DNA from 4 places in the Pseudomonas sp. G3-39 genome. Region 4 is predicted to be linked to each of the others. Evidence: predicted binding sites of a transcription regulator. Region 4 holds the regulator's gene; each other region holds the start of a gene.
The links. The regulator sigma-54, encoded in region 4, starts transcription at its own class of promoters, with help from an activator protein. The targets are predictions, from matches to a motif close to ANTGGCATNNANNTTGCTNT.
Positions count from the first base shown of each region.

Region 1: a site for sigma-54 is predicted at 934-953, ahead of ACOYXG_RS08360 (circularly permuted type 2 ATP-grasp protein). Genes of this name have one in related genera too.
Region 2: a site for sigma-54 is predicted at 849-868, ahead of glnA (glutamate--ammonia ligase). Genes of this name have one in related genera too.
Region 3: a site for sigma-54 is predicted at 1,364-1,383, ahead of ACOYXG_RS07160 (flagellar basal body rod protein FlgF). Genes of this name have one in related genera too.

Region 1 is NZ_CP186497.1:1,833,481-1,835,657, forward strand. It holds gene ACOYXG_RS08355 (ribonuclease E inhibitor RraB) at 164-511, shown strand; gene ACOYXG_RS08360 (circularly permuted type 2 ATP-grasp protein) at 986-2,177, shown strand, end outside.
Region 2 is NZ_CP186497.1:280,878-283,054, reverse strand. It holds gene thiI (tRNA uracil 4-sulfurtransferase ThiI) at 1-634, opposite strand, end outside; gene glnA (glutamate--ammonia ligase) at 963-2,177, shown strand, end outside.
Region 3 is NZ_CP186497.1:1,585,183-1,587,359, reverse strand. It holds gene flgG (flagellar basal-body rod protein FlgG) at 1-523, opposite strand, end outside; gene ACOYXG_RS07160 (flagellar basal body rod protein FlgF) at 569-1,309, opposite strand; gene ACOYXG_RS07155 (sigma-54-dependent transcriptional regulator) at 1,684-2,177, opposite strand, start outside.
Region 4 is NZ_CP186497.1:894,617-896,793, reverse strand. It holds gene ACOYXG_RS03915 (RNA polymerase factor sigma-54) at 158-1,651, shown strand; gene hpf (ribosome hibernation-promoting factor, HPF/YfiA family) at 1,725-2,033, shown strand; gene ptsN (PTS IIA-like nitrogen regulatory protein PtsN) at 2,046-2,177, shown strand, end outside.

The DNA of each region.
Region 1 (2,177 bases), 940 kb from region 4:
GGGGCTACTCTGCAAGCGAGATCAGCGAAACAATCGCTAAGGTCTGGTCTTGTCAGCTACATGCTTGTTTCCCGCGTGCAACCACGTTGCCGAAGTACTTTGGCCTGTAAGGCCCGGGGCGGGAATACGGAAAGTCTATCCATCTATCCGAGGGGGACGATTCATGAGCACAGCCTATCAAGAAGACATCAGCAGCAATGTTCTGCGCCGCATGAAAGAAGGCGGTTTCGACTTTTCCCGGTTCCATCCCATCGAGTTCTACGCCATTTTCCCGGACGAGGAGCGGGCGCGCAGGGCGGCAGGCAAATTTCGTGGTGAATCCATCAATGCCCAGGTCAGTGCGCGCGACGATGGCGCCTGGTCGCTGGAACTGAGCAAAGTGATGTACGCAACCTATGACGACATTGGCGATTTCGAGCAGGGCTTCTCTGCCGTGGTCGAGCCGCTGGGCGGCATCATCGAGGGCTGGGGCGTCAAGCAGGAGGTGCGTAACCGCCATCGTCTGAACTGATCTCTGGTTTCAGGTATTGAGCAACGGCTGACCTTCGGGTTGGCCGTTGTCGTTTCTGGCCGCCGAATAGTCCGTGGCAAAACCCTGAAACAAGAATCCCGGGCAAAAAAAAGCCACCGGAGAGGGTGGCTAAAGGGAAGACCGATAAGGAGAGGAAACCGGTCAGGGTTACGGCCTGCGGGGACTGCGCGGGCAGTCCGGATCAGTGGAGCTGAAACCTTCACCGGGGAAGTTTTCAGCGAATGCGCCGATTATCCGCAGCTCGGTGCGAGCGGTGAAATCAACTCTGACTATGCTGGTGATAGGCGATGCAATGCGTCGCAATGAAGCGGGGGCAATCCGGTTGGGGCCATTGCCGCACAGGAATGGTGCGGTGCTTGCGGCGTGATTATCCAACCGATTGAAATCAAAGCGTTTATGCCGATGGCACGGGCCTTGCGAAGGCCTGTAGGTCCGGGTGACAAGGAGTACGGCATGATCCGCACCTATTTTGATGAAATGTACGATGCCGGCGGCCAGGTCCGCCCGCATTACCGGGAGTTCGCCCGCTGGCTGGCCGACACGCCTGACGAGTTGCTGGCACAACGGCGACGCGAGGCCGATCTGCTGTTCCACCGGGCCGGGATCACGTTCACGCTCTATGGCGACGAGCAGGGTACCGAGCGCCTGATTCCGTTCGACACCATTCCGCGCAGCATTCCCGCCAGCGAGTGGCGGATCGTCGAGCGTGGCTGCATCCAGCGGGTCAAGGCGTTGAACATGTTCCTCGCCGACCTCTATCACGAGCAGCGCATCATCAAGGCCGGGATCATCCCCGCCGAACAGGTGCTGGCCAACGAGCAGTACCAGTTGGCGATGCAGGGCCTGGATCTGCACCGCGACATCTATTCGCACATCTCCGGCGTCGATCTGGTGCGCGATGGCGACGGTACTTATTACGTGCTCGAAGATAACCTGCGCACGCCGAGCGGCGTCAGCTACATGCTCGAAGACCGCAAAATGATGATGCGCCTGTTCCCGGAGCTGTTCGCCGCCCAGCGCATCGCGCCCATCGACCACTACCCGAATCTGTTGCTCGACACCCTGAAGAGCTCCAGCCCGATCGACGACCCGAGTGTGGTGGTGCTGACGCCGGGGCGCTTCAACAGTGCGTTCTTCGAACACGCTTTCCTGGCGCGAGAAATGGGCGTTGAACTGGTGGAGGGCGCCGACCTGTTCGTGCGTGACGACAAGGTGTACATGCGCACCACCGACGGGCCGAAAGCGGTGGACGTGATCTACCGCCGTCTCGACGACGCGTTCCTCGATCCGCTGGCATTCAACCCCGACTCGATGCTCGGTGTACCGGGGCTGCTGTCGTCCTATCGCTCGGGCAATGTAGTGCTGGCCAATGCCATCGGCACTGGGGTGGCGGATGACAAATCGGTGTACCCGTTTGTCACCGAGATGATCCGTTTCTACCTCGATGAAGAACCGATCCTGAAGAACGTGCCGACCTGGCAGTGCCGCAACCCCTCGGAACTTTCCCACGTGCTGGCCAATCTTCCGGATCTGGTGGTCAAGGAGACCCAGGGCTCCGGCGGTTACGGAATGCTGGTGGGGCCGGCGTCAACCACGGCGCAGATCGATGCGTTCCGTGAGCGGATCAAGGCCAAGCCCCACGCGT
Region 2 (2,177 bases), 610 kb from region 4:
TGAAGAAGCAGAAATGCGCCATCAGGCCGCGGCGCATGATCTGGTACGCGGCAACCGTCGAGTCAAAGCCGCCGGACATCAGTACCAGCGTCTGCTCCAGGGCGCCGAGCGGGTAACCGCCGATGCCGTTGTGCTGGCTGTGGATGACAAACAACCGTTGGTCGCGAACTTCGATGCGAACTTCGATTTCCGGGTCTTTGAGGTCGATTCCGGCCGCACCGCACTCACGACGCAGCTTGCTGCCGACGTATTTTTCGACGTCCATCGAGCTGAACGGGTGCTTGCCTGCACGCTTGCAGCGCACCGAGAAAATCTTCCCGGCCAGTACATCGCCGTAGTGCTGTTTGCACTTCTCGGTGATGTCGTCGAAGTCGCCCAGCGGGTACTCGTCGATCTGCAGAAAATGCGCGACACCCGGGGTGCAGACCAGGCGCTCACCCATCTCTTTCAAGGCTTTGGGGTCGGTAACGCGGGTTTCCAGCTCGAGATTGTCCCACACACCGTTCACCACCACGGCCGGGTCCAGATCGCGGAGCACGGCGCGGATGTTCTTGGCCAGCTGGCGGATGAAACGCATCCGGACAGGGCGGCTTTTGATGGTGATCTCGGGGAAGACTTTTACGATTAGTTTCATGAAAACAGCGCGCGCAGGGCCAGCCGAAAAAGGGGGGCGCGGATTATAGCGGAAATTGCTCAAGGTTTAACCAGTTAATATGCAGAAGGTTTCACTTGCACCAAAACAGGTCATTTCTGATTTGAAGCGCTACATTAAGGGGCGAGATTTTCACTCTTATGGCACTTTGCGGTGCTCAAAGCGTGAAATTGGGGCAAAAAACCCATGCTGGGGCACTGGCATGCAATTTGCTCCCTTGTGAGGCAGGTTGCCTTGGCAGAGTATCTGCGCCGGCATCACCCCTATTAAGGGCATCCACTACCAAGCCCTAAGCCACCCGGAGGACACTATGTCGAAGTCGGTTCAACTCATCAAAGATCATGACGTCAAGTGGATTGATCTGCGCTTCACGGACACCAAAGGCACTCAGCACCACGTGACCATGCCGGCTCGCGATGCGCTGGAAGACGACTTCTTCGAAGTCGGCAAGATGTTCGACGGTTCCTCCATCGCTGGCTGGAAAGGAATCGAAGCCTCCGACATGATTCTGCTGCCGGACGACGACACTGCCGTTCTGGACCCGTTCACCGAAGACGCAACCCTGATCCTGGTTTGCGACATCATCGAACCGTCGACCATGCAAGGTTACGATCGCGACCCGCGCGCCATCGCTCACCGCGCCGAGGAATACCTGAAGACCACCGGTATCGGTGACACAGTCTTCGCTGGCCCAGAACCAGAATTCTTCATCTTCGACGAAGTGAAGTTCAAGTCGGACATCTCCGGCTCGATGTTCAAGATCTACTCCGAACAAGGCTCGTGGATGTCCGACCAGGACATCGAAGGCGGCAACAAAGGCCACCGTCCTGGTATCAAAGGCGGCTACTTCCCGGTTCCGCCGTTCGACCACGACCACGAAATCCGTACTGCCATGTGCAACGCACTGGAAGAGATGGGCCAGACCGTTGAAGTTCACCACCACGAAGTGGCGACTGCCGGTCAGAACGAAATCGGTGTCAAGTTCAACACCCTGGTGAAGAAAGCTGACGAAGTTCAGACTCTGAAATACGTTGTCCACAACGTTGCCGACGCATACGGCCGCACCGCGACCTTCATGCCGAAGCCACTGTACGGCGACAACGGCTCGGGCATGCACGTGCACATGTCCATCGCCAAAGACGGCAAGAACACCTTCGCTGGCGAAGGCTATGCCGGCCTGTCCGAAACCGCCCTGTACTTCATCGGCGGTATCATCAAGCACGGTAAGGCCCTGAACGGCTTCACCAACCCGGCCACCAACTCCTACAAGCGTCTGGTGCCAGGTTTCGAAGCTCCGGTAATGCTGGCCTACTCGGCGCGCAACCGTTCCGCCTCGATCCGCATTCCTTACGTCAACAGCCCACGCGGCCGTCGTATCGAAGCACGCTTCCCGGATCCGGCTGCCAACCCGTACCTGGCTTTCGCAGCACTGCTGATGGCCGGTCTGGACGGTATCCAGAACAAGATCCACCCAGGCGATGCCGCTGACAAAAACCTGTACGACCTGCCGCCTGAAGAGGCGAAA
Region 3 (2,177 bases), 690 kb from region 4:
TTTGCAGGTTGCCGATCACCTGAGCGGCCGGGTTGCCTGGCACTGTGATCGACACGGTGCCGTCGGTGCCGACGGTGAAGCTCTGCGCGTTGTTCGGGATAACGATGGCCGGTTCCAGGGCGAAACCGCTGGCGTTGACGATCTGACCGTTGGAGTCGAGGTGGAAAGTACCGTCACGGGTGTAGGACGTGGTGCCGTCCGGCTGCAGGATCTGGAAGAAACCACGACCGTCGATGGCCATGTCCAGCGGCTGCTCGGTGGTTTGCAGGCTGCCGGCGGTGAAGTTTTTCTGGGTGCCGACGATGCGCACACCGGTACCCAGTTGCAGACCCGACGGCAATTCACTGTCCTGGGTCGACTGAGCGCCTGGCTGACGCTTGATCTGGTACAGCAGGTCCTGGAACTCGGCACGGTCACGTTTGAAACCCGTGGTCGAGACGTTCGCCAGGTTGTTGGAAATGGTGGTCAGGTTGGTGTCCTGGGCGGACAGACCGGTTTTGGCAACCCATAGAGCCGGAAGCATTCGATTCTCCTCGTGCGCCTGTTTTACGGCGCGACGTTCTGATAATTAGCTGATCTGCAAGACCCGAGCCATGGCCTGGTCGTCGTCTTTGGCGGTGTTCATCATCTTGACGTGCAACTCGAACTGCTTGGCCAGGGCCAGCACCGAGGTCATTTCTTCCACGGCATTTACGTTGCTCGACTCAAGGAAACCCGACACCAGTTTGACGTTGGCATCGGCCGGCGCCGGCTGGCCGTCCTTGGTGTAGATCGAGCCGTCGAGGCCTTTGTTGAGGTTCTTGATGTCCGGATTGACCAGTTTGATCCGGTCGACTTCCGCCATGACGCGCGGGCCTTCGCCCATCGCACGAATACTGATGGTGCCGTCTTCACCGACTTCGACCTGCTGCTCCGGCGGCACGGCGATCGGACCGCCATTGCCGAGTACCGGCATGCCGTTGCCGGCGCGCAATACGCCGAGGGCGTCGATGTTCAGGCTGCCGGTGCGCACGTAGCTTTCGCCACCGTTAGGGTTCTGCACGGCAATAAAACCGTTGCCGGTCACGGCGACGTCGAGGTCACGCCCGGTCTGCACCAGCGAACCGGCGGTGAAGTCGGTGGCGGGCCGTTCGCTCATGGCAAACGCACGCGCCGGAAAGCTGTCACCGAACACCGGCATCGAACGCGCCTGCTCCAGGTCGCGCTGAAAACCATTGGTGGAGATGTTCGCCAGGTTGTTGGCATGGGCCTTTTGCGCCAGTGCGTTCTGACTGGCGCCGGTCATTGCCACATAAAGGTACTTGTCCACACTCTTTCCTCTGCATGCCGGACGTTTGCCGCCCACCGCTGTACTGCTGAGCCATAAGCAATTTGCAGACCAACTTTTTTCTGGCGGCTTGCGGCCCGGTAAACAAAGGACTTGCGGGGTTTTGCGGGGAAATTGGAAATGTATCGAAGTCGAAAAACCGGCGGTGTTATGCCGCTTGGCGGCAATCCCGATTGTTGCAGATGGAAAAAGAACCTGTGGTGAGGGGATTTATCCCCGATGGGCTGCGCAGCAGCCCCAATCCATCCATTGATGGTGTATCGAATGGACCGCATTTGCCGGGTTTGGGGCGGCTTCGCCACCCTTCGGGGATAAATCCCCTCACCACAAAAGCTCTTTTCACCACAGTGTTGCTGTTAACTCTCGGGATCTTTACCAACTTCGTATTGGCGGAGCTTATTAGCGATGGTGGTATGCGAAACCCCCAACCGCTTACCCAGTTGCCGACTGCTCGGGTGTTCGGAGTACAGCCGCTCCAGTACGGCTTTCTCGAAGCGTCCGACGATCTCGTCCAGCCCACCCTCCAGCGAGAAATCGCCAAGCGGCTGACGCACGCCGTAATCCGGCAGGCGAATGTGTTCGACCTTGACCGTGCCGCCCTCGCACAGTGAGACCGCCTGGAACAGCACGTTCTCCAGCTGCCGCACGTTGCCCGGCCAGTGGTAATGACTGAGGCGATCCATCGCTGCCGGCGCCAGTTTCGGCAGCGAACAGCCGATCTGGCGGCTGGCCTGATCGAGGAAGTGTTCCACCAGCGGGGTCAAACCGTCGAGGCATTCGCGCAGCGGCGGGATGTGCAGCGACAACACGTTCAAGCGGTGATACAGATCCTGACGAAACTCGCCGCGCG
Region 4 (2,177 bases):
GACGCGATGCGTCAACAAAGTTTTATACGCTTTTATTGTTACAGCGCTCTAGGCAAACACGACAGTTTCAGGCATATAATTTGCTTAAGTTTGGCGCTCCGGCGCCCTGTAGTGGATGGCGCATGCGCGCCGGCGAATAAGGTGTTAAGCCCCTGCCATGAAACCATCGCTAGTCTTGAGAATGGGCCAGCAGCTGACGATGACACCGCAGCTGCAACAGGCCATCCGCCTGCTCCAATTGTCGACCCTGGACCTGCAACAGGAAATCCAGGAGGCCCTGGAATCCAATCCGATGCTCGAACGCCAGGAAGAAGGCGACGACTTCGACAATACCGATCCTTTGGCCGACAACGCCGAACAAAAACCCAACACCGACATTCAGGAACCGTCCTATCAGGAAGCCGCCCCGACGGTGGACAATCTGGAAGATGGCGAATGGAACGAGCGCATTCCTAACGAACTGCCCGTTGATACCGCCTGGGAAGACGTCTACCAGACCAGCGCCAGCAGCCTGCCCAGCAGCGATGACGACGAGTGGGACTTCACCACCCGCACGTCCGCCGGCGAAAGCCTGCAAAGCCATCTGCTGTGGCAATTGAACCTGGCGCCGATGTCCGACACCGACCGCCTGATCGCCGTGACCCTGATCGATTGCATCAACAATCAGGGCTACCTGGACGAAACCCTCGAAGAAATTCTCGACGCCTTTGATCCGGAGCTCGACATCGAGCTGGACGAGATCGAAGCCGTTCTGCACCGCATTCAGCAGTTCGAACCGGCCGGTATCGGGGCGCGCAACCTCGGCGAATGCCTGCTGCTGCAACTGCGTCAGCTCCCGGCCAAGACCCCGTGGCTCAACGAAGCCAAACGTCTGGTCAGCGATTACATCGATCTGCTCGGCAGTCGCGACTACAGTCAGTTGATGCGGCGTATGAAGCTCAAGGAAGACGAGTTGCGTCAGGTCATCGAACTGGTGCAAAGCCTCAATCCGCGTCCGGGCTCGCAGATCGAATCGACCGAAGCCGAGTACGTGGTGCCCGACGTCATTGTGCGCAAGGATAACGAACGCTGGCTGGTCGAGCTGAATCAGGAGTCAGTGCCCCGTCTGCGGGTCAACGCGCAGTACGCCGGTTTCGTCCGTCGCGCCGACACCAGCGCCGACAACACCTTCATGCGCAACCAGTTGCAAGAGGCACGCTGGTTCATCAAGAGCCTGCAAAGCCGCAACGAAACCCTGATGAAGGTGGCCACCCAGATCGTCGAGCATCAGCGCGGCTTCCTGGAGTATGGCGATGAAGCCATGAAGCCGTTGGTCCTGCATGACATCGCCGAGGCGGTCGGCATGCACGAATCGACGATTTCCCGGGTCACCACGCAGAAATTCATGCATACCCCGCGCGGTATTTATGAACTGAAATACTTTTTCTCCAGCCACGTCAGCACCTCCGAAGGCGGTGAATGCTCGTCGACAGCGATCCGCGCGATCATCAAAAAACTGGTTGCGGCGGAAAATCAGAAAAAGCCGTTGAGTGACAGCAAGATCGCTGGTTTACTGGAGGCACAAGGCATTCAGGTGGCTCGCCGCACCGTCGCCAAGTACCGCGAATCCCTCGGGATCGCGCCTTCGAGCGAACGCAAGCGGTTGATGTAAGCCACGTTACAGCGTTCCAGTGGCAGGCTTTTCGGCCTGCCGCTTTATGCACTGGCAACGAAGGAGAAGCTGTATGCAAGTCAACATCAGTGGACACCAACTGGAAGTGACCGAACCTCTGCGCACCTACATCAACGAGAAACTCGAACGATTGGAGCGCCATTTCGACAAGATCACCAACGTGCAAGTCACGATGTGCGTCGAAAAGCTCAAGCAGAAAATCGAAGCCACCTTGCATATACCCGGCAGCGAAGTGGTCGCCAACGCAGAAGATACCGACATGTACGCTGCGATCGACTCACTGACCGACAAGCTGGATCGCCAACTCAAAAAGCATAAGGAAAAGACCCAGAGCCTCCTTCAGGGCGCGACAGGTCGTTAACACTCCCAACCCATGATCCGACTTGAAAGTATCCTGACCCCCGGCCGTTCCCTGGTGAACGTGCCGGGCGGCAGTAAAAAGAAAGCCCTCGAACAGATTGCCAACCTCATCCATAAAGAAGTGCCGGATCTGGCCATGCAGGAT